DNA from 3 places in the Kitasatospora sp. NPDC008050 genome. Region 1 is predicted to be linked to each of the others. Evidence: riboswitches for the same ligand, from Rfam matches in the RefSeq annotation. Region 1 holds a riboswitch; each other region holds the start of a gene.
What was found. Region 1 has a riboswitch for cobalamin ahead of ACFZB9_RS06165 (ribonucleoside-diphosphate reductase subunit alpha). Riboswitches for the same ligand answer to the same signal wherever they lie in the genome.
Positions count from the first base shown of each region.

Region 1 (7,711 bases):
CCCGCGGGCCGGCGCGAACGCGGCGGCCACGGTGGCGCCGCGCACCAACGGCCTGGGTGCGGGCTTCGACGCCTGCACCGCGCCGTCGGCCGCCCAGATGACCAACTGGAAGAGCAACTCCCCGTTCAGCTCGGTCGGCATCTACATCGGCGGCCGACGGGGTTGCGCCCAGCCGAACCTGACGGCCGGCTGGGTCAGCGACCGGACCAACGAGGGCTGGAGCTTCCTGCCGATATACGTCGGTCTCGACGCCTCCACCATCTCCGGTGACGCCGGCACCGCCCGGTCGCAGGGGGCCGCCGCCGCCAACGACGCGGTCACCCAGGCACAGTCGCTGGGCTTCACGTCGGGCTCGGTGCTCTACAACGACATGGAGAGCTACAGCTCCACCAGCTACAAGAGCCAGGTGCTCAACTACTTCAGCGGGTGGACCGACGCCATCCACGCGGCCAACTACCGCTCCGGCGTGTACACCAGCGCCGGCAGCGGGATCACCGACCTGGCGAGCGTCTACAACACCCCCGGGTACTCGATGCCCGACGTGATCTGGTCGGCGTCCTGGGGCACGGCCCCGGACACCACCAGCGCCGCGGTGGGGCTGACCGGTCCCGCCACGGGCTACTGGCCCGGTGGCCGCCGGGTCCACCAGTACGTCGGCGACACCAGCGTGAGCTACGGCGGCATCTCGGGCAGCGTCGACCTGGACAACGTCAACGTCAACTCGGAGGCCTCGGGCGCCACCATGCAGCCGGGGCAGCAGCTCGACCCCGGCTACAGCATCAGCAGCGCCAGCATGAAGCTGGTCATGCAGGGTGACGGCAACCTGGTCGCCTACGCCGTGGTCGGCGGCAACCAGGGCCCGGCGATGTGGAGCACCGGCACCAGCGGCAACCCGGGCGCGTACGCGCTGATGCAGAACGACGGCAATCTGGTCGTCTACCGGCCCAACGGCACGGCGGCCTGGTCCAGCAGCACCTGGTACGGCGGCGGGACGTACGCGACGGTGCAGGACGACGGCAACTTCGTCGTCTACCAGCCGAACGGCGGCCCCAGCACCGGCGGCGCGCTGTGGTCCAGCGGGACCAACTCGATCGGCTCCACCTTCAACGGCGGCAACTGGCTCACCTCCGGCCACTGGACCAAGGGCACGCTGACCAGCCTCCTGATGCAGGCCGACGGCAACCTGGTGATCTACCGCAACCGTGACGGGAGCGCGCTCTGGTCCAGCAACAGCTCGGGCAACCCCGGCGCCTACATGATCATGCAGAATGACGGCAACCTGGTCGTCTACCGCGCGGGCGGCGGCGCGTCCACCGGCGGTGCGCTGTGGTCCAGCAACACCTGGTACAGCGGCGGGACGTACGCGACGCTCCAGAGCGACGGCAACTTCGTGGTCTACCGGCCGGGTGGCAGCCCCACCGCCGGCGGCTCGCTGTGGTCCAGCAACACCTACCTGAACGCCTCCTGAGGCAGCGTCAGGGCACAGCGAACTGCCCCCCGGTCGGCACACGCCGACCGGGGGGCAGTTCTCGTTGCCGGGACGACCTAGAAGTCGTCGTCGAAGGCGACCGAGCCCTCGACCGCCACCTGGTACGCGGAGACCCGGCGCTCGAAGAAGTTGGTCAGCTCCTGCACGTTCTGCAGCTCCATGAAGCCGAACGGGTTGGTCGAGCCGTAGCGGATCGGCATCCCGAGGCGGGCCAGGCGCTGGTCCGCGACGGCCTGCAGGTACTCGCGCATGGAGGCGGTGTTCATCCCCGGCAGGCCGTCGCCGCACAGGTCCTGGGCGAACTGGAGCTCGGCCTCGACGGCCTCCTCCAGCATCTCGGTGACCTGCCTGGCCATCTCGTCGTCGAATAGGTCGGGCTCCTCCGCACGGACCGTGTCCACCACCGAGAAGGCGAAGTCCATGTGCATGGACTCGTCGCGGAAGACCCAGTTGGTGCCGGTGGCCAGGCCGTGCAGCAGGCCGCGGCTGCGGAACCAGTACACGTAGGCGAAGGCGCCGTAGAAGAACAGCCCCTCGACGCAGGCCGCGAAGCAGATCAGGTTGAGCAGGAACGCCCGGCGGTCCTCCTTGGTCTGCAGCGAGTCGATGTGGTCGACCGCGTTCATGTACTTGAAGCAGAACTGGGCCTTCTGGTGGATGGAGGGGATGTTCTCCACCGCGGCGAAGGCCGCGTTGCGGTCCTCGGGGTCGGGCAGGTAGGTGTCGAGCAGCGTCAGGTAGAACTGGACGTGCACGGCCTCCTCGAACAGCTGCCGGGACAGGTAGAGCCGCGCCTCGGGCGAGTTGATGTGCTTGTAGAGGCTCAGCACCACGTTGTTGGCGACGATCGAGTCACCGGTGGCGAAGAAGGCGACCAGGCGGCCGATCATGTGCCGCTCGCCCTCGCTCAGCTTGGCGAGGTCGGCGACGTCGGAGTGCAGGTCCACCTCCTCGACGGTCCAGGTGTTCTTGATCGCGTCGCGGTACCGGTCGTAGAACGACGGGTAGCGCATCGGACGCAGCGTCAGCTCGAAGCCGGGGTCGAGCAGCATCTTGTCGCGAGCGGGGGTGGTCACTGGCAGGCCTCGCAGGACTCGGGGTTCTCCAGGGAGCAGGCGATGGCGGCGGCCTGCTCCTCAGCGGTCATGGTGGGGGAGGCACCCGCGGCGGAGCCGCTGGACACGGTGACCGCGGTCTTGGCGGCGCCGCTGGCGGCCTGGGCGATCCGGGTGGCCGGGCGCGAGCGCAGGTAGTAGGTGGTCTTCAGGCCCACCTTCCACGCGTAGGCATACATCGAGCTGAGCTTGCCGATGGTCGGCGCGGCCATGAAGAGGTTCAGCGACTGGCTCTGGTCGATGTAGGGCTGCCGGGCGGCGGCCAGGTCGATCAGCGCGCGCTGCGGCAGCTCCCAGGCGGTGCGGTAGCGCGAGCGCAGCTCGGTGGGCAGCCAGCCCAGGTCCTGCACCGAGCCGTTGGCGTCGCGCAGCGCGTCGCGGGTCTGCTGGTCCCAGACGCCCAGCTCCTTGAGCTCGCGGACCAGGTACGGGTTGACCTGGAGGAACTCGCCGGAGAGGGTCTCGCGCTTGAAGAGGTTGGAGACCTGCGGCTCGATGCACTCGTACACGCCGGCGATCGAGGCGATGGTCGCGGTCGGGGCGATCGCCAGCAGCAGCGAGTTGCGCAGGCCGGTGGCGGCGATCCTGGCGCGCAGCGCGGCCCAGCGGTCCTGCCAGTGCGGCTCGGTGGCGAAGTGGTCGATGTGCAGCTCGCCGCGGGCGGCGCGGGTCTCGGCGTAGGCCGGGTGCTGCCCGAACTGCTCGGCCAGCTCGCTGGAGCGCTCGTAGGCGGTGAGCATGATGCGCTCGGCGATCAGCGTGGACAGCTGCTTGGCCTCGGCGGAGTCGAAGTCCAGCTGCAGCTTGAAGAAGACGTCCTGCAGGCCCATCACGCCCAGGCCCACCGGGCGCCAGCGGGAGTTGGAGGCGCCGGCCTCGGTGGTCGGGTAGAAGTTGATGTCCACCACGCGGTCCAGGAAGGTCACCGCGGTGCGCACGGTGGCGTCCAGGCGCGCCCAGTCCATCGCGTCCAGCAGGTCGGCGGCGGTGGCGCCGTCGGCCACGTGGGCACCGAGGTTGACCGAGCCCAGGTTGCAGACCGCGGTCTCGGAGTCGTCGGTGACCTCCAGGATCTCGGTGCACAGGTTGGAGGAGTGCACCGTGCGGCCGGGCAGCGCGGTCTGGTTGGCGGCCCGGTTGGAGGCGTCCTTGAAGGTCATCCAGCCGTTGCCGGTCTGCGCCAGGGTGCGCATCATCCGGGCGTACAGGGTCTGGGCCGGGATGGTCCGCACGGCCTTGCCCTGGGCCTCGGCCTTCAGGTACGCCTCGTCGAACTCGGCGCCCCACAGGTCGACCAGCTCGGGGACGTCGGCGGGGGAGAAGAGCGACCAGTCGGCGTTGGCGTTGACCCGGCGCATGAACTCGTCCGGGATCCAGTGCGCCAGGTTGAGGTTGTGGGTGCGGCGGGCCTCCTCGCCGGTGTTGTCCCGCAGTTCGAGGAACTCCTCGATGTCCGCGTGCCAGGTCTCCAGGTAGACGCAGGCCGCGCCCTTGCGGCGGCCGCCCTGGTTGACGGCGGCGACCGAGGAGTCCAGCGTGCGCAGGAACGGCACGATGCCGTTGGACTTGCCGTTGGTGCCGCGGATCAGGCTGCCGCGCGAGCGGATCCGGGAGTAGGACAGGCCGATGCCGCCGGCGTGCTTGGAGAGCCGGGCGATCTGCGCGTACCGGGAGTAGATCGAGTCCAGGTTGTCCAGCGGCGAGTCCAGCAGGTAGCAGCTGGACATCTGCGGGTGCCGGGTGCCGGAGTTGAACAGGGTCGGCGAGGAGGGCAGGTAGGAGAGCGCGCTCATCAGGGCGTAGAGCTCGGCCACCTCGCGCACCGACTGCTCGTCGTCGCCGACCGCCAGGCCGCAGGCGACGCGGAGCAGGAAGTGCTGCGGGGTCTCGATGACCTTGCGGGTGATCGGGTGGCGCAGCAGGTAGCGGGACTGCACGGTGCGCAGGCCGAAGTACTCGAACCGGTCGTCGCCGCGGGTGTCGATCAGCGCGTCCAGGGCCTCGGAGTGCTTGGCCACGAAGGCGGCGGTGGTGTCGCCGATCAGGCCCTCGGTGTGGCCCACCGCGATCGAGGCGGCGAAGGACAGGGCGCCCTGGCCGGTCGCCTCGTCGGCGATCTCCTGGGCGAGCAGGCGGGCGGCCAGCTTCGAGTACTGGGGGTCCTCGGCGATCATCGAGGCGGCGGCGTCCACGGCCAGCCCGCGCAGTTCGGCGAAGTCCGAACCGGCGTGGCGGCCGCGCAGCGCGGCGGCGGCGACGTGGCCGGGGTCCACCTGGGGGAGGTCGGTGCTCCGGTCGGTGAGCAGCCGAAGCAGCGCCGTCCCGGGGTCGCTCTGGGTGTCGTTGGGGGCACCGCCCGGCCGGAGGCTGGGGGAAGCACCCTGTGAGGGCAGGGTAACTGAGTCAACGACGGTCAAGGCGCTCTCTCCTGTGGCGGCGGCGGACTGGCGGAGTCCGTGGCCCGCGCGCGGCAGGGCAGAACAGCACGCCGAAACTTTCCGGCGCGCGTCATCCACCCTGGCCTGCCCGCGAGGCCGGACGGTACAGCTGTGCATGAAGGCGTCTGCGGGGAAGCCTGGTGGCACACCGTCGGCAGGTAACCGGACTCGCGGGCACCCGTGGGTACGGCCGCTCACCGTTGCGGGGCAGTCCCGGACTCGCACCGGGTTCCCCTGCGTCGACAGCGAGAGTGAGCATACATCTTGTGGCGGGCGTGGTGAGCAGCCCCATATGTAGTGTCGCGCGCAGTGCCGGGCCTTGTACCGGCCGAGGCGGAAAAGGGCCGTTCGTGGCCTCGGGCGTGTCGTCCGGTACCCCCACTGACCCGCCCCGCGCTGACCGGCGCTCAGATCGCTGGCCTACCCTAAGGGGCATGCTGGAGCTCACGGGGAGAAGACAGCGCCTGCTGGTGGCGCTGGTGGCGTTCATCGTCTCGGCGGTCGCGACCGTCCTGGCCGGTACCACCACCACTGCTTCGCCCACCACCACTTCCGCCGCCGGCCGGAGCCCGGCCGCGCCCGCCGCGCCCAGTAGCCCGGCCGCGCCCAGCAAGGCCGCCGATCCGCGCAAGCCGCTGCGCATCGGCATCGCCTACGGGGACACACTGACCTGGAAGAACGACCAGGACCTGGCGACCGGCCTGGGGGACGCGGTGAACTCGGGGGCCAAGTGGGTCCGGGTCGACCTGTCCTGGAACGATATCCAGCCGGACAGTTCGAAGACCTACGAGTGGCAGCGCTTCGACCGGGTGTTCAAGGCCGCCCAGGCCCGGGGCCTGGAGGTGCTGCCCACCATCGGCTATGCCCCGAAGTGGGCCCGCAAGACCAGTTGCGCCTCGGACGACGCCTGCCCGCCGGCCGACCCGGCCCTGTTCGCGGCCTTCGCCGCGGACGCCGCCAAGCGCTACGCGCCGCAGGGCATGCACACCTGGGAGGTCTGGAACGAGCCGAACATCCCGTTCTGGGCGCCGGCGCCCGACCCGGCCGCCTACACCCAGCTGCTCGGCGACACCAGCAAGGCGTTGCGCGCGGCGGACCCGCAGGCGTTCATCCTGATGGGCGGGCTGGCGGCGGTGGGCACCGACCCGTCGATCAACTACGTGTCACAGGGCGACTTCCTCACCGCGGTCTGCAAGCTGGGGGCCAACAAGCTGGTCGACGCGATCAGCTACCACCCGTACACCTATCCCTACCTGCCCAGCGCCAAGACCACGTTCGGCACCGCGATGGAGGAGATCAGCAGCGCCCCGGGCAACCTGGTGGCGATCCTGGCCAGCTACGGCACCCCGGACCTGCCGATCTGGATCACCGAGACGGGCGCGCCGACCAACGGCCCCGGCACGGCCACCGACGGCACCGACATCACCCCGCAGACCACCCATGTGACCCCGGGCTTCCAGGCCGCGATCGCCGCCGACACCATCCCCGCGGCGGCGGCCAACCCGCACGTGGGCGCGGTCTTCTGGTTCGCCGACCAGGACAGCGGGCCGGCCTCGGACAAGCAGTACCGCTCCGAGTTCTACGGGCTGCGCAGCTTCGACGGCACGCCCAAGCCGGCCCTGGCCGCGCTGGGGAAGGCGATCACCGCCTACGAGCAGAGCAAGTCGTAGCGGCCGCTCAGAGGCTGCGGAACAGCTCCAGGTAGCGGTCCATCAGGCCGTCCCAGTCGTAGCGCTGCCGGGCCTGCCGGTGGCCGGCGGCGCCCAGCCGGTCGGCGAGCTCGCCGTCGGTGAGCAGCTCGCGCAGCGCCCCGGCCAGCGCCGCGGGGTCGCCGGGGGGCACCAGCAGGCCGGTGTGGCGGTCCGTCACCACGTGCGGGATGCCGCCGACCGCCGAGCCGACCACGGGCGTGGCGCAGGCCATCGCCTCCACCAGGGCCATCCCGAAGGACTCCGCCTCGGTCCGCGAGGGCAGTGCCAGTACGGCCGCCGAGCGGATCGCCGCCACCAGCTCCCCGCCGATCAGCTCGCCGTGGGCCGTCACCTGCTCGGCGATGCCCAGCCGCTCGGCCAGTTCGAGCAGGTCGGGCAGCGCGTCGCCGCCGCCGACCAGGTGCAGCCGGGCCTGTGGCAGGTCGGTGAGCCGGGCGAAGGCGTGCAGCAGCACGTCCACGCCCTTCCAGGCCGAGGAGCGGTCCAGCCGGCCGGCGTAGAGGACGACCGGTGCCCGGCGGGAGGCGGGTTCGCCGGGGGTGAAGCGGGTGGTGTCCACGCCCGGGGTGATCTCCACCGCGTGCCGGTGACCGGCCGCCAGCGAGACCGGGGAGACCGCGACCAGCCGGTCGGCGCGCCGGAACACCCGGGGCAGCACCTGCCGTTCGTACCAGCCGATCAGCCGGTCGGCGGCGCCGCTGCCGGGCTCGCCCTTGTGCATCGAGCCGGCGTGGTAGGTGAGTACGGTGGGCCGCCGGCCGCCGACGGCGATCGCCAGGTCGGCCAGGCCCGGCACCGGGGCGTGGGCGTTGATCACCTCGGCGCCGGTGCGCCGCAGCCACCAGCGCAGCTGGAGCGGCCAGAGCGGCCCGAGCGGGGTGTTGGACAGCCGCAGCCAGGCGGCCAGCCGCACCACCCGCACCCCGTCCTCGATCCGCACGGTGCTGCGCACCCCGC
Region 1 covers NZ_JBIBIJ010000002.1:605,970-613,680, forward strand. Annotated here, with positions in the region: gene ACFZB9_RS06155 (glycoside hydrolase domain-containing protein) at 1-1,468, shown strand, start outside; gene ACFZB9_RS06160 (ribonucleotide-diphosphate reductase subunit beta) at 1,546-2,541, opposite strand; gene ACFZB9_RS06165 (ribonucleoside-diphosphate reductase subunit alpha) at 2,562-4,919, opposite strand; cobalamin riboswitch at 5,178-5,307, opposite strand; gene ACFZB9_RS06170 (cellulase family glycosylhydrolase) at 5,477-6,712, shown strand; gene ACFZB9_RS06175 (glycosyltransferase family 4 protein) at 6,720-7,711, opposite strand, start outside.

Region 2 (7,711 bases), on a different contig from region 1:
GTCGGCCTGTCAGCCGACCTGGACGCACTCCCCCGCGGGCGTGTCCTTCCGACCGACGATCGTCTTCCCAACCGGCGCCCGCCGGGACGTCCCGGCCGACCCCACGCCAACCACGAGCCCCTCCACGAGCCCCCGTGCGCCCCCGGGTGCCCTCCACACCCCCGTTCCAATTGCCACTGTCTTGCAACTAGGATCTGGGTGCATCTAGGTTGTGCCGCTGTCACCACGAGCAGCAGGAGCACACCCATGACCACAGCCTCCAGTCCCGCCAAGACCGGCCCCGACCGAACCAGCAGCGGCGGCTGGCGGCAGGCCACCGCCTCGATAACCCGCCAGGAGTGGACCCGCCTGGCGGGCATGGCCGGTTTCATCGTGGCCCTGCACGTCGTCGGCTGGTTCACCCTGGTGGCGATCGTCGCGCCGCAGCACCTGAGCCTGGGCAGCAAGGGCTTCGGCATCGGCATCGGCGTCACCGCCTACACCCTCGGCATGCGGCACGCCTTCGACGCCGACCACATCGCCGCGATCGACAACACCACCCGCAAGCTGATGCACGAGGGCAAGCGGCCGCTCTCGGTGGGCTTCTGGTTCTCGCTCGGCCACTCCTCGGTCGTCTTCGGCCTGGCCTTCCTGCTCTCACTCGGCGTCAAGGCGCTGGCCGGGCCGGTGGAGGACGACAACTCCAAGCTGCACCACGTCACCAGCCTGATCGGCACCACCGTCTCCGGGACGTTCCTCTACGTCATCGCGGCGATCAACATCGTCATCCTGGTCGGCATCTGGAAGGTGTTCCGACAGATGCGCTCGGGCCACTTCGACGAGGCGGCGCTGGAGGAGCAGCTGAACAACCGCGGCTTCATGAACCGGCTGCTCGGCCGGGTGATGAAGTCGATCACCAAGCCGTGGCAGATGTACCCGCTCGGCCTGCTCTTCGGGCTCGGCTTCGACACCGCCACCGAGGTGGCGCTGCTGGTGCTGGCCGGCTCCGGCGCCGCCTCCGGCCTGCCCTGGTACGCGATCCTGTGCCTGCCCGTGCTGTTCGCGGCCGGCATGTCGCTGCTGGACACCATCGACGGCTCGTTCATGAACTTCGCCTACGGCTGGGCGTTCTCCAAGCCGGTGCGCAAGGTCTACTACAACCTGACCATCACCGGTCTGTCGGTGGCCGTCGCGCTGATCATCGGCACCGTGGAGCTGCTCGGCCTGCTCGCCGACCAGCTCGACCTGCACGGCGCGTTCTGGGACTGGGTCAGCGGGATCGACATCAACCTGCTCGGCTTCCTGATCGTCGGGCTCTTCTTCGTCGTCTGGATCGGCGCGATGGTGGTCTGGAAGGTGGGGCGGATCGAGCAGAAGTGGTCGGCCAACGTGCCCGCCACCGCGCCGGCGGCGGAGGAAGCCTGATGCCCGCCTCGCCGATGCCCGTCTCGCCGATGCCCGTCTCGCCGATGCCCGCCTCGCCCGTGGTGCTGGGGATCGAGTCCTCCTGCGACGAGACCGGCGCCGGCCTGGTGCGCGACGGCGTGCTGCTCGGACAGGCGGTGGCCTCCAGCATGGACGAGCACGCCCGGTTCGGCGGCGTGGTGCCGGAGATCGCCGCCCGGGCCCACGTCCAGGCGATCGCCCCGGTGGTGCGCGAGGCGCTGGGCCGGGCGGGGCTGGGCCTGGGTGACATCGGCGCGGTCGCCGTCACCACCGGGCCCGGGCTGGCCGGGGCGCTGCAGGTCGGCGTGGCGGCGGCCAAGGGGTACGCCTTCTCGCTGGGCGTGCCGCTGTACGGGGTGCACCACCTGGCCGGGCACGTGGCCGCCGCGACGCTGGACGGCGGGCCGCTGCCCGACCCCTGCGTGGTGCTGATCGTCTCCGGCGGCCACACCTCGCTGCTGCTGGTGCGCGACCTGGCCAGGGACCCGATCGTGCACCTCGGCGACACCCTGGACGACGCGGCCGGCGAGTGCTTCGACAAGGTGGCCCGGATCCTGGGCCTGCCCTACCCGGGCGGCCCGGCCATCGACCGCGCGGCCGAGGCGGGCGACCGGTCCGCCGTCCGGTTCCCGCGCCCGCTCAGCGGCCGGGCGGACCCGCCCTACGCCTTCTCCTTCTCCGGTCTCAAGACCGCCGCCGCCCGCTGGGTGGAGGCGCAGCGGGCGGGCCGGACCGAGCCGCGGGTCGCCGACGCCGCCGCCGCGCTGCAGGAGGCGATCGCCGACACGCTGACCCGCAAGGCGGTGCGCGCCTGCCGCGACCACGGGATCGACACCCTGGTGCTGGTCGGCGGAGTGGCCGCCAACTCGCGGGTCCGCGCGCTGGCCGAGCGGCGCTGCGCGGCGGCGGGCATCACCCTGCGGGTGCCGCCGGTGGGCCTGTGCACGGACAACGGCGCGATGGTCGCGGCCGTCGGTGACCTGCTGGTCCGCGCCGGGGCCGCACCCGCCCCCGCGGACCTCTCCATCGACCCGTCGGCCCCGCTGGAGTTCGCGCGGCTGACCCCGGTGCTCGGGCAGCCGCAGCCCGTGGGGTGAGTTCCGTCGCAGCCGGATGGGCTTGTCGACATGGCGACCGAGCCCCTACGGTGTTGACCGCCGTGGTGTTCGGGAAGACCGGTGACGGACCCTCAACAGGGGTCCCAGACCGGAGCGGCCCTCGCCACTGTGATCGGGAAGTGTCCGCGTCGCGCCCGTCTGTGACGGGCCGCCACCGGATGCCGAAAGGCGTCCGGGAAGGCGAGCCGCGGACACGTTCGACCCGTCAGCCAGGAGACCGGCCACGGCACCTTACGAGAACTGTCCACGAGGTGCTGGAGAGGCGTTCCTTGCTATGAGCCTGCCCGAAAACTCCGCCATGCCGGCGACTCCCGTCATACCCGCGCCGGCCGGCGCGCCGACCGGCGCACCAAGCGCCGCGACGGCCCCGGCGGGCACCACTCCCCCGCGCTGGCAGCGCGCCGACACGATCCGCACCGCCGGGCTGCTGGCGGTCATCGTGGCCATGCACGTGGTGGGCTTCACGGTCCTGCTGGGCATGGTCGCCCCGCACCACTACCGGATCGGCGACCAGGTCTTCGGCCTGGGCCTGGGCATCACCGCCTACACCCTCGGCATGCGGCACGCCTTCGACGCCGACCACATCGCCGCCATCGACAACACCACCCGCAAGCTGATGGCCGACGGCCAGCGCCCGGTCTCGGTCGGCTTCTGGTTCGCCATCGGCCACTCCAGCATCGTGATGGGGCTGGCCGCGCTGATCGCGACGGGTGCCAAGATCGCGGGCACCCTGGTGGACGACAAGTCCAACACCCGGATGACGCTGGGCGTCATCGGCACCAGCGTCTCCGGCGGCTTCCTCTACCTGATCGCCGCCCTCAACCTGGTCGCGCTCTTCGGCATCTACCGGGTCTTCAAGGCGATGCGGGCGGGCCAGTTCGACGAGCACGAGCTGGAGAAGCACCTGGCCAACCGCGGTTTCATGAACCGGATCCTGGGCCGGCTGACCAACTCCATCACCCGCCCCTGGCAGATGTACCCGATCGGGGTCCTGTTCGGCCTCGGCTTCGACACCGCCACCGAGGTGACGCTGATGGTGATGGCCGGCTCCGGCGCCGCCGCGGGGCTGCCCTGGTACGCGATCCTGCTGCTGCCGCTGCTCTTCGCCGCCGGCATGAGCCTGTTCGACACGCTCGACGGCACGTTCATGAACTTCGCCTACCACTGGGCGTTCTCCAACCCGGTCCGCAAGGTGTACTACAACCTCACCATCACCGGACTGTCCATCGCGGTGGCCTTCTTCATCGGCACCATCGAGCTGGTCGGCGTGCTGCACGACAAGCTGGACCTGACCGACCCGGTCAGCAACTGGATCTCCGGCATCGACCTCAACAACGTCGGCTACGTGATCGTCGGCCTCTTCGTGGTGGTCTGGGCCTGCGCGCTGGGGTACTGGAGGTTCGCCGGGGTGGAGAAGCGCTGGGGCGCGGCCCCGGCCGCTGACTGAGCCTCAGGGCCTGGGTGTACGGTCGACCGGACGGCCCCGGGTGACCTCGGGTGACCGAGGAGCCAGGCGGGGGCCGGGCGGGAGGAACGATGCGGCAGCCGGGATTTCGACGGCCGGGTCCGCGGTGGACGGTGGCGGCCGTCCTGCTGTTGGCGCTGCTGCTGGCCGGCTGCGGCGGCGCCTCCCGCCCCCGGCCGACGCCGCCCACCCCGCCCGCGCCTCCCGCACCGAGCCGCCCGGTCACCGGGATCGCCTACGGTGACCGGCTGGTCTGGATGTCGGACGCCAACCTGACCGCCTCGCTCGACACCGCCGTCCAGACCGGCGCCACCCTGGTGCGCGCCGACCTGTCCTGGGACGACATCCAGCACGACGGCCCCGGCGACTACGCCTGGCACCTGTTCGACCGGGTGGTCACGGCGGCCACCGCGCACGGCCTGAGCGTGCTGCCGGTGCTCACCGCCACCCCGCCCTGGGCCCGGTCGCCGGGCTGCACCGACCCGGCCTGCGGGCCACACGACGCCGCCCAGTACGCCGCCTTCGCCGCGGCCGCCGCCAAGCGCTACGCGCCGCGCGGGGTGCACGACTGGGAGCTGTGGAACGAACCCAACCTGACCACCTTCTGGGCGCCGGCGGCCGACCCGGCCGGCTACGCCGCCACCGTGAAGGCGGGTGCCGCCGCGCTGCACCACGCCGACCCGCACGCCTTCGTGGTGCTCGGCGGCCTGTCCCCGACCGGCAGCGGGCACGGCGATCTGGCGCCGACGGTCTTCCTGGCCAGGGTGGCCCAGCAGGGCGGCACCCGGGTGGTCGACGCGATCGGCTACCACCCGTACTGCTATCCCTACCTGCCCAGCGCGACCACCTCGTTCGGCACCGCCTGGGAGCAGATCGACCGGACCAAGGAGAGCCTGCGCAGCGTGCTCACCCAGGCCGGCACCCCCGGTCTGCCGATCTGGCTCACCGAGTTCGGCGCGCCCACCGGCGGGCCGGGCGCCGCCTCGGACGGCTCGCCGGGCGACATCGGGCCCGGCACCACCCATGTCACCGAGGCCCGGCAGGCCCAGATCGCCACCGACGCCGTGCAGACCGCGGCCGCCGACCCTGGCATCGGCGCGCTGATCTGGTACACCGACCGGGACAACCCCGCGGCGACCGGCACCGGGGCCGGCGGCAGCACCGAGGACTGGTACGGCCTGCGCCGGGCCGACGGCAGCGCCAAGCCCGCGCTCGCCGCGCTGCGCTCGGCCATCAGCCGGCTGCGCGCCTCTCCCGGAGCCTCTCCCCGTGCCACGTCCAGCGCGACGTCCGGCGCCACGTCCACGAGCGGACCCGGCGCCGCGCCGCCGCCCTCGCTCAGGCCGGCGACAGCGCTCGGAACAGCGCCAGGTAGCGCCGCGTCAGCCCGGGCCACGCGTAGTGCTCGACGACATGCCGACGGCCCGCGCTGCCGAGACGATCGGCGGTGCCGGCGTCCGTGAGCAGGCGCCGGCAGGCGGCGGCCAGCGCCTGCGGGTCGCCGGGCGGCACCAGCAGGCCGGTCACCTCGTCATCCACCACGTGCGGGATGCCGCCGACCCGGGAGCCCACCACCGGGGTGGCGCAGGCCATCGCCTCGATCAGGGTCATCCCGAAGGACTCCGCCGAGCTCAGCGAGGGCAGCACCAGCAGCGCGGCGCGCTGGAGTTCGGCGACCAGCGGCGGGCCGGTGAGCGCCCCGGTGAACTGCACCCGCTCGGCCACCCCCAGCCGGGCGGCCTCCGCGCGCAGGTCGGGCACCGCGTCGCCGTCGCCGACCAGGCGCAGCCGGGCCCGTGGCTGATCGGCCAGTTGCGCGAAGGCGCCGAGCAGCACCGGCACGCCCTTCCAGGCCGAGGTGCGGTCCATCCGTCCGACGTAGAGCACGGTGGGCGTGCGCTCGGCGGCCGGCGGGCCCGGGGTGAAGCGCTCGGTGTCCACCCCCGGCGGGATCCGCACCGCGCCCCGCCGGCCGGCCGCCAGCGAGACCGGGGAGACCGCGACCAGCGCGCCGGCCCGGGCGAACAGCCTGGGCAGCACGAGGCGTTCGTAGCCGCCGATCAGCTGGTCCACCCCGCGCTGCCCCTTGGCCATCGAGCCGGCGTGGTAGGTCAGCACGGCGGGCCGGGCGCCGCTGAGCGCCACCGCCAGGTCGCCCAGGCCCGGCACCGGGGCGTGCGCGCTGACCACGTCCACCCCCAGCCGGCGCAGCCAGTAGGGCAGTTGGAGCAGCCAGAACGGGCTGAGCGGGGTGTTGGAGAGCCGGGCCCAGGTGCCGAGCCGGACCACCGGCAGGCCGTCCTCCATCGTGACGGTGGTGCGCCGGCCCGCGGTGTTGGTGGTGATCACGGCGGCCCGCAGCCCGGGGTCGGCGGCCACCGCCCCGGCGAGCCTGGCCGCGTAGCCCTCCACCCCGCCGATCTTCGGCGGGTAGTACGGCGCCACCACCGCCACCCCGCGCCGGCGCCGCCGGCTCAGCGCCCGGGCGAAGACCTCGGCCGTCCGGTCGGCCTGCCGCTCCCAGGACAGCTCGGCCGCCGCCCGCCGGTGGCCCGCCGCGCCGAGCCGCTCGGCGAGCGCGTCGTCGGTCAGCACGCAGGTCAGCGCCGTGGTCAGGGCGGGCAGGTCGCCGGGGTCGGTGAGCAGGCCAGACTCACCCTCGGCCACCAGGGTGGGGATGCCGCCGACCCGGGTGCTGACCACCGGGCGCCCGCTCGCCATCGCCTCCACCAGCACGCTGGGGAAGCTGTCGTAGTGGGTGGGCAGCGCCAGCACCCGGGACCGGCGGAACGCCGCGACCAGCTCGTCCCCGCTCAACCGGCCGCTGAACCGCACCAGATGGGCGATGCCCAGCCGGTAGGCCAGGCGCCGGTGCGCGGCGGCGGCCGAGCCGTCCCCGACCACCTCCAGCCGCACCCCGGGCACCCGGCACGCCAACTCGGCCAGTACGCGCAGCAGATCGGGCAGGCCCTTGTAGGCCGTGGCGCGCTCCAGCGAGCCGACGAACAGGATCCGCCGCTCGCTCGGCAGCGGGCTCGGGGCGAACCGCGCCAGGTCCACGCCGGGCGAGATGGTGACGGCCCGGCCGGCGAAGAGCCGGGCCAGGTCGGCCCGGACGTAGTCGGAGGAGCAGATCAGCTCGCCGGACCGGCGCACGGTGCCGGCCAGCAGGGTGCGCTCGTAGAGCGAGCAGACGGCGGTGCCCAGCGGATCGCCCTTGCGCATCCGCCCGGTGTGGTAGGTCAGCACGAACGGCAGCGGGCCGCAGGCCCGGGCGGCGGCGTCGGCGAAGAGCGGCACGGGGGCGTGCGCGTTCACCAGGTCCACCCCCTCGTCCCGGATCAGCGCGCCCAGCGCGGCGCGCCAGCCGGGGCCGATCCGGGTGCGGGAGATCCGCAGCGGGGCGGGCAGCCGGTGCACCACCAGGCCGTCCTCCTCCTGGCGCCCGGCGGTGCCGCCGTCCCCCACGGTCGCGGCCACCACCACCCGGTAGCCGTGCCGGGCCCGCAACTGCCGGGCCAGCTGCCAGGTGTACTGCTCCACCCCGCCGGTGTCGGGCGGGAAGTAGGGGGTGGCCAGCAGCACAGTGCGTTCGGTGCCCGCGGGACGGCCGGTCATGCGCTCGCCCCCACCGGCCGGCGGGCGGTGGCCGCGCGCAGCAGCTCGGGCAGTTCCTCGGCCCGGGCGACGTAGCCGGGCAGCC
Region 2 covers NZ_JBIBIJ010000007.1:85,029-92,739, reverse strand. Annotated here, with positions in the region: gene ACFZB9_RS16130 (HoxN/HupN/NixA family nickel/cobalt transporter) at 247-1,404, shown strand; gene tsaD (tRNA (adenosine(37)-N6)-threonylcarbamoyltransferase complex transferase subunit TsaD) at 1,404-2,522, shown strand; cobalamin riboswitch at 2,569-2,784, shown strand; gene ACFZB9_RS16120 (HoxN/HupN/NixA family nickel/cobalt transporter) at 2,842-3,990, shown strand; partial or broken gene ACFZB9_RS16115 (cellulase family glycosylhydrolase) at 4,080-4,961, shown strand; gene ACFZB9_RS16110 (glycosyltransferase family 4 protein) at 5,347-7,626, opposite strand; gene ACFZB9_RS16105 (polysaccharide pyruvyl transferase family protein) at 7,623-7,711, opposite strand, start outside.
Region 2: linked by a shared signal. The riboswitch ahead of ACFZB9_RS16120 (HoxN/HupN/NixA family nickel/cobalt transporter) and the one ahead of ACFZB9_RS06165 (ribonucleoside-diphosphate reductase subunit alpha) in region 1 are both predicted to bind cobalamin.

Region 3 (7,711 bases), on a different contig from region 1:
CGACGCCGGCGCGGATGCGGTCTTCCCCGAAGCCCTCGCCGACGAGGCCGAGTTCGAGGCCTTCCGCAAGGCCGTCGACGTCCCGCTGCTCGCCAACATGACCGAGTTCGGCAAGGGCCCCCTGCTCGACACCCACACCCTGCAGGACCTCGGCTACGAGATCGCCCTCTACCCGGTCACCCTGCTGCGCCTGGCCATGGGCGCGGTGGAGCAGGGCCTGCGGACCATCGCCGCCGAGGGCACCCAGCAGTCGCTGCTGCCGCGCATGCAGACCCGCTCCCGCCTCTACGAACTCCTCGGCTACCAGGAGTACGCGGCCTTCGACTCGGCCGTCTTCGACTTCACCCTCCCGCCCGGCACCTGACGCACCGCAGGAGGGCGGCCACAGGACGCCGCCGACCTGGTGCGGCTGATCATCTCGGCCTGCCCGAATCCGGCTGAGCAGCCGCCGGGGCGGGGACAGCGCTCAAGCTGCCCCCGCCCCTCGGCCTCAGCACACCGCTCAGTGGGCCGGCTCGCCCCGCAGGCGGCGGGCGGCGCCGACCAGGCTCTCCAGCGAGGCCCGGGTCTCGGTCCAACCGCGGGTCTTCAGGCCGCAGTCCGGGTTGACCCAGAGCCGCTCGGCGGGGATCGCCGCCAGACCGGCGCGCAGCAGGTCCACCGCCTCCTCGGTGCTCGGCACCCGCGGCGAGTGGATGTCCCACACGCCCGGGCCGACCTCGCGCGGGTAGCCGGCGCCGGCCAGCTCATCGGCGACCTGCATGTGCGAGCGGGCCGCCTCCAGCGAGATCACGTCCGCGTCCAACTCGTCGATCGCGCGCAGGATGTCGCCGAACTCCGCGTAGCACATGTGGGTGTGGATCTGGGTGTCGGCCCGGACCCCGGAGGTGGCCAGCCGGAACGACTCGGTCGCCCAGGCCAGGTAGGCCGCGCGGTCGGCGGAGCGCAGCGGCAGCGTCTCGCGCAGCGCCGGCTCGTCGACCTGGACCACGGCCGCACCGGCGGCCTCCAGGTCGCGCACCTCGTCGCGCAGGGCGAGCGCGACCTGGCGGGCGGTGTCGGCCGGCGGCTGGTCGTCGCGGACGAAGGACCAGGCGAGCATGGTGACCGGGCCGGTGAGCATGCCCTTGACCGGACGGTCGGTGAGGCCCTGGGCGTAGCGGAACCACTGGGTGGTCATCGGGTGCGGGCGGGAGATGTCGCCGGCCAGCACCGGCGGCCGCACGTAGCGGGTGCCGTAGGACTGCACCCAGCCGTGCCGGGTGGCCAGGTAGCCGGTGAGCTGCTCGGCGAAGTACTGCACCATGTCGTTGCGTTCGGGCTCGCCGTGGACCAGGACGTCCAGGCCGGCCTTCTCCTGGAAGGCGATCACCTCGCGCACCTCGGCCTCGATGCGCTCCCGGTAGGCGGCCGCATCGATCCGGCCCGCGGTCAGGTCGGCCCGGGCCGTGCGCAGCTCGGCGGTCTGCGGGAAGGAGCCGATCGTGGTGGTCGGCAGCAGTGGCAGGCCGAGCCGGGCGCGCTGGGCCTCGGCGCGCTGCGGGTAGGCCTGCGGCCGGCGGGTGTCGGCCTCGGTGACGGCCGCGGTGCGGGCCCGGACGGCCGGGTCCCGGGTGATCGGCGAGCCGGCGCGTGAGGCCAGGTCGGCCCGGTTGGCGGCGAGTTCGGCCGAGATCGCGCCGGTGCCCTCGCGCAGCGCGCGGGCGAGCAGTGCGGTCTCGCGGGCCTTCTGCCGGGCGAAGGCCAGCCAGCGGGCGATCTGCGGATCGAGGTCACGCTCGGCGGTGGCGTCCAGCGGGACGTGCAGCAGCGAGCAGGACGGTGCGACGTCGACCCGGTCGGCCAGGCCGAGCAGGGTCGCCAGGGTGGCCAGCGACTTCTCCAGGTCGTTGATCCAGATGTTGCGGCCGTCGATCACGCCGGCGACCAGGCGCTTGCCGGGCAGCCCGCCGGCGGCGGCCAGGTCGTCGAGGTTGGCGGCGGCCGGGCCGGTGAAGTCCAGCGCGAGGCCGTCGATCGGGGCCTTGGCCAGCACCGGCAGGGCCTCGCCGAGGCGGTCGAAGTAGCTGGCGACCAGCAGCTTGGGACGGTCGGTGAGGGCGCCGAGCTCGCGGTAGGCGCGGGCGGCGGCGTTCAGCTCGGCCGGGGTGCGGTCCTGCACCAGGGCGGGCTCGTCCAGCTGGACCCACTGGGCCCCGGCGGCCCGCAGATCGGCGAGGAGTTCGGCGTAGACGGGCAGCAGGCGGTCGAGCAGGGTGAGCGGCTGGAAGTCGGCCGCCACGCCCGGCGCGGGTTTGGCCAGCAGCAGGTAGGTGATCGGGCCGACCAGTACCGGGCGCGGGGTGTGGCCGAGCGCGAGGGCCTGCGCCAGCTCACCGACCGGCTTGGCGGGGTTCGCGGCGAAGCCGGTGTCCGGCCCCAACTCGGGTACCAGGTAGTGGTAGTTAGTGTCGAACCACTTGGTCATCTCCAGGGGCGCGAGCTCCTGGGTGCCGCGCGCCATGGCGAAGTAGCCGGCCAGCGGGTCGGCCGCGACGGCGGCGCGGTGGCGGGCCGGGATCGCACCGACGGCGACCGTGGTGTCGAGCACGTGGTCGTAGAGCGAGAAGTCGCCGGTGGGCACTTCCTGGACGCCGGAGTCGGCGAGCCGGCTCCAGTTCTCCCGGCGCAGTGCGGCGGCGGTGGCCAGCAGGACGTCCGCGGTGACGGCGCCCCTCCAGTACCCCTCGATCGCCTTCTTGAGCTCCCGGTTACCGCCCTGGCGGGGGTAGCCGTGCACGGTCGCCCGGGTTGCCGCGGCTGCGGACTTCGCTGTCAAGGGACTCTCCTTCGCGAGCCTGATTCCTCCTGGTCCCCGGTGACGGGACGAAGGCGCGAAGGGGTGACGAACCGGGCGGAGCCGCGTGCGCGTGGAAAGCGCCGAGCCCACCTGATCTGCACGCCGACCCGCCCACGAGGTCACCGGATCTCCGCGCGCGAACGGTCGCGTGCGGGCAACGGGCAGGTCTTCGGACTCGCGGGCACGGCCACCCGAAAGGGCGGTCACCTACTGGCCGTCGCTTCCCAGACCCGGCCGGGCCCAGTGCGTATGACGGCGGTCGTTCCCACTCACCGCTGCGGGGCAGTCCCGGATTCCCACCGGGTTCCCTCTTGCGACGCGCCTGCCTGGCGGGCAGGGCGAACCAGCTGCACCGCCAGCTTAGGCCCAATCGGCGGGATGGGAAGCCGCATTCACCGGAGGCGTCCAGATGCCGAGACGTGGACGGAGGCGCCGACCGGGACGGCACATGACAGGGCGGCCGAGGAGTCCGATGATGAAGAGAAGCCCGTCGGGCCGTCCCGGGCATGGGCGGAAGGAGGGCCCGCAGTGCGCACAGGAGATGCGTTCGGGGCCCGGCAGAGCCCGGCCGGGGCCGTCACGTCGGAGCCCGGCAGCCTGCTGGACGTGCTGCGTCTGGCCGCCGCCGTGCTGGACGCGGAGGGCCGGATCGTGCTCTGGAGCCCGCAGGCCCAGGAGATGTTCGGCTGGCGGCCCGAGGAGGTACTGGGCCGGCACGCGGCCGAGGTCCTGGTGGCCGAGGAGCACGTCGGCACGGTCCTGGAGCTGTTCGGCGAGGTCATGGAGGGCAGCGGAAGCTGGGCCGGGGTCTTCCCCGTGCGGCACAAGGACGGCAGCATCCGGCCGATGGAGTTCCGCAACATGCGGCTGCAGGACCAGCAGGGCAGCCGGTACGCACTCGGGATCGCCGCCGACGAGGCCACGCTGCGCGGTGTCGAGCGGGACGTGGCACTGTCGGCGCGCCTGGTGGCGCAGTCCCCGATCGGGCTCGCGGTGCTGGGGACCGACCTGCGGTACGTCCTGGTCAACCCGGCGCTCGAACGCATCAACGGACGCTCCGCCGCCGAGCACCTGGGCCGCACCGTTCGTGAGGCACTGCCGTTCCTGGACGTCGAGCCCATCGAGTCCGCGATGCAGCAGGTCCTGACCGAGGGCACGTCGCTGGTGGACGAGTTCACGGTCGGCCGGACGCGGGCGGACCCGGACGTCGAGCACGCCTGGCGGGCCTCGTACTTCCGGCTGGAGGACCCGGCCGGGCGGGTGATCGGGCTGGCGACCTCGGTGGTGGACGTCACCGAACAGCACCGCACGGCCACCGAGGCGGCCGAGGCCCGGCGGCGGCTGGCCCTGATCGCCCGCGCCTCGGTGCAGATCGGCAGCACGCTCGACCTCGACCGCACCGCCCGGGAGCTCGCCGACTTCGTCGTTCCCGACTTCGCCGACATCGCGGCGGTGGACGTCCTCGACTCGGTCCTGAACCGACGCCCGACCGGCGCGGTCTCCACCGCGGCGCCCGCGACCTTCCGGGCCCTCGCGGTGGCGGCGGTCCACGCCACCGAGGCCGTCCGGGCCGCCGACCCGGTCGGCGAGATCGCCAAGTACGACGCCGACCGGCTGGTCACCCGGTGCGTGACCACCGGGCTCCCGGTCCTGGTCGCGCACGTCGAGGCCAAGGACCTGCCGCACATCGCCCGCGACGAGGCGGCTGCCGCCCTGCTGGCCCGGGCCGGCCTGCACTCCTACCTGGCCGTGCCGCTGATCGCCCGCGGCGAGGTCCTCGGTGCCCTCGACCTCAAGCGCACCCACCACCCGCTGCCGTTCGACGACGACGACGTGGTGCTGGCCGGCGAACTGGCCGCCCGCGCCGCCGTCTGCATCGACAACGCCCGCTGGTACCAGAGCCAGCGCCACGCCGCCCTGACCCTCCAGCGCCACCTCCTCCCGCGCCGGCCGCCCCGGGCCATGGGCCTCGACGTCGCCTACCGGTACCAGCCCGCGGCGGCGGCCGGCGAGGTGGGCGGCGACTGGTTCGACGCCATCCCGGTCTCCGGCGACAAGACCGCCCTCGTGGTCGGCGACGTCATGGGCAGCGGCATCAACGCCGCCGCCACCATGGGGCAACTGCGCACCGCCACCCGCACCCTGGCCGACCTCGACCTCGACCCGGCCCAGGTACTGCACCACCTGGACCGCACCACCCAGGGTCTGGAGGAGACCATCGCCACCTGCGTCTACGCCGTCTTCGACCCGCACCGCAGCCGCTGCCGCGTCGCGGTGGCGGGCCACCTGCCGCCGGTGCTGATCCGCCACGACGGCGCACCCGCACTGCTGGACCTGCCCACCGGCGCGCCACTGGGCGTCGGCGGCGTCCCCTTCGAGGCCACCAGCCTCGACCTCGGGCCCGGGGACCGGCTGGTGCTGTACACCGACGGCCTGGTCGAGACCCGCGACCTGCCCCTCGACACCCGGCTGCGGACCCTCCTCGACCTGCTCGCCGGGCCCCGGCTCCCGCTGGAGGCCACCTGCGACCGGCTCCTTTCCGCGCTACGGGACCCGGGCGGCCACGACGACGTCGCCCTGCTCATCGCCCAGGTCGACCGGACCGTCCTCGGGCTTGCCCGACAAGCCCGAGGACGGCAGTCTCAGTGACCGGTCAGCGGGGGTGCACCTCCAGGAAGGCGCGGACCGCGGACTCCAGGGCGCCCTCGATCCAGGCGGGCTTGAGGCTGGTGTGCTCGCCCGCGAAGTGGACCCGGCCCTCGACGGTGCGGGAGGCGGGGTGCAGCTCGTGCAGCTGGCCGGGGGTGAAGATGACGGCCTCGCCGAGCGCGTAGCGGGCCCGGGCCCAGGACTGGGTGGCGCCGACACCGGTGAACTCGGTGCGGACCTTGGGTCCGAAGAGCCTCTCCATGTCGTTGAGGGCGAACGCGTACCGCTCGCCGGGGGTGAGCGAGTCCCATCGCATGGCGTCGTCGGACCAGGTGTAGGCGGCCAGCACGACGCCGCCGCGCGAGCCGTCCGGGGAGTGCGAGGGGAAGTAGGTGAAGCGGCTGGCGCTGTCCGAGACGCAGCCGCCACCGGTGAAGCCGTTCGGCCCGTCCTCCCAGAACCGGGTCTTGAACTCCAGCAGGACCTTGGTCGCCGAGTCGTAGTGCAGCTCGTTGACGGCCCGGCGCTTCTGGTACGACATCAGCGGTTCGATCGAACAGAACCGCAGGGCGCTGAACGGGACGGTGATGATCGCGTAGTCGCCCTCGAAGGTCTCCATCGGCTTCGTCGGCGCGCCGTCGCAGGACTCCTCGGTGCCGCTCTCGGCGGTGGTCTCGATGCGCACGCCGGCGTCGGTCTGCACCAGCCGGGTCATCCGCCGTCCCAGGCGCAGCTCGTTGCGGAGCTTGCCCGCCAGCGCCTCGGTCAGCACGTCGGTGCCGCCGTCCAGCTCCCAGTAGCGGTTGGTGGGGCTGATCACGGCGTGGTCGATCAGGGTGGGGATCAGGGAGTAGTGCAGCCGGGAGGTCATGTTCTCCAGCGTGCCGACGGCCTGGATCGTGGGGAGGTCCCAGCCGGCCTTCTCGACCAGGTAGCGGTGGGTGGAGTAGCCGTCGTAGCGCTGGAAGACGCTGGACCAGGCGGCGAGTTGGTCGCCGATCGGGCCGTCGGGGACGGTGACGTCCGCGAAGGCCTTGGTCACGGCGTCGGTGGTGGAGGTGTCGAGGCCGGTGCCGAAGGTGGCGTTGACCGCCCGGGGCGACTGCGCGTAGGAGGCGCGGGTGGTGTGCATGCCGTTGACGGCGATCTTGGTACGCAGGTTGGCGGTCGGCGCTCGGAACGAGCCGCCTTCCGGACCGTTGCTCCAGGTCTCGCCGGTGAACGAGCGGTAGACCACCGGCGGCACCGCACCGGTGGGCATGGCACGCGGCGTCACGTCGGCGTTGTAGAAGAGCCGGCGCTTCAGGCCCAGCTTGTCGGCCAGCGCCAGGACCAGCGGGTGGAAGTCGGGCAACCGCATGGCGCCGGCCTCGGCGTGCAGGTTCGGGTCGGTGAAGATCCCACGGAAGGTCTTGACCCGGCCGCCCACCCGGCTGCCGTTCGCCTCGATGATCACCACCTCGTGCCCGGCCTGCTTGAGCAGGTGAGCCGTCGTCATACCGGCCACACCGGCGCCCACGATCAGCACCTTCTTGCGCGGTGCGCGCGGCGGCAGCTTCTCGTCGATCAGGATCCGCAGGTAGGAGAGCTTGAGGTCCTCCTGCTCGTCATCGCTGACCAGCAGCATCTTCCGGGCCAGATCCCGGCCCTGCGCCTCGTCGGCGCCGCCCCCGCCACCGCCGGCATTCGGCAGGGCGTCGGCGGCGGGAGCGGCGGCGGGTGCGGGGGCCGGTGCGGCCGCCGCGCGGTGGGCGAGACCGGTGACGCCGGCCATCGCGGCGACACCGGCCGCCGAGCCGACCAGGGTGCGCCGGGAGACACCGGCACGGTCATCGGCGGGCAGGGGCTGCCGGCTGAGGGGCTGATCCACAGAAACTCCTGAGTCGGGGACAGACGCAACACCCGACGCAACTCCTCCGGAGCATCAAGGACACGAGAAGTCGTCCCCGTTCACCCGTACGTGCACCACCGATACCGCACTGTTCGATCGCCGGCCCTGGACCGTCAGCTTTCCGGCGGCCGCGGCGGGGCGGTCGCCCGAAGGCCGTCCAGGGTGAGGTCGAGCAGGCGTTCGGCCTGCTCCCGCTGCTCCGGCGCGGCCGAGGTGAGGGCGATGCCGGCGAGGGCGGCGAACATGTCGGTCGCACGGATGTCGGACCGGATCGCCCCGGCCGCGGTGCCGGCGTCCATCAGGTCGCCGAGCGCGCGCTGGATCAGCTCACG
Region 3 covers NZ_JBIBIJ010000003.1:347,471-355,181, forward strand. Annotated here, with positions in the region: gene prpB (methylisocitrate lyase) at 1-364, shown strand, start outside; gene metE (5-methyltetrahydropteroyltriglutamate--homocysteine S-methyltransferase) at 503-2,818, opposite strand; cobalamin riboswitch at 2,982-3,202, opposite strand; gene ACFZB9_RS08465 (SpoIIE family protein phosphatase) at 3,368-5,488, shown strand; gene ACFZB9_RS08470 (flavin monoamine oxidase family protein) at 5,493-7,358, opposite strand; gene ACFZB9_RS08475 (TetR/AcrR family transcriptional regulator) at 7,493-7,711, opposite strand, start outside.
Region 3: linked by a shared signal. The riboswitch ahead of metE (5-methyltetrahydropteroyltriglutamate--homocysteine S-methyltransferase) and the one ahead of ACFZB9_RS06165 (ribonucleoside-diphosphate reductase subunit alpha) in region 1 are both predicted to bind cobalamin.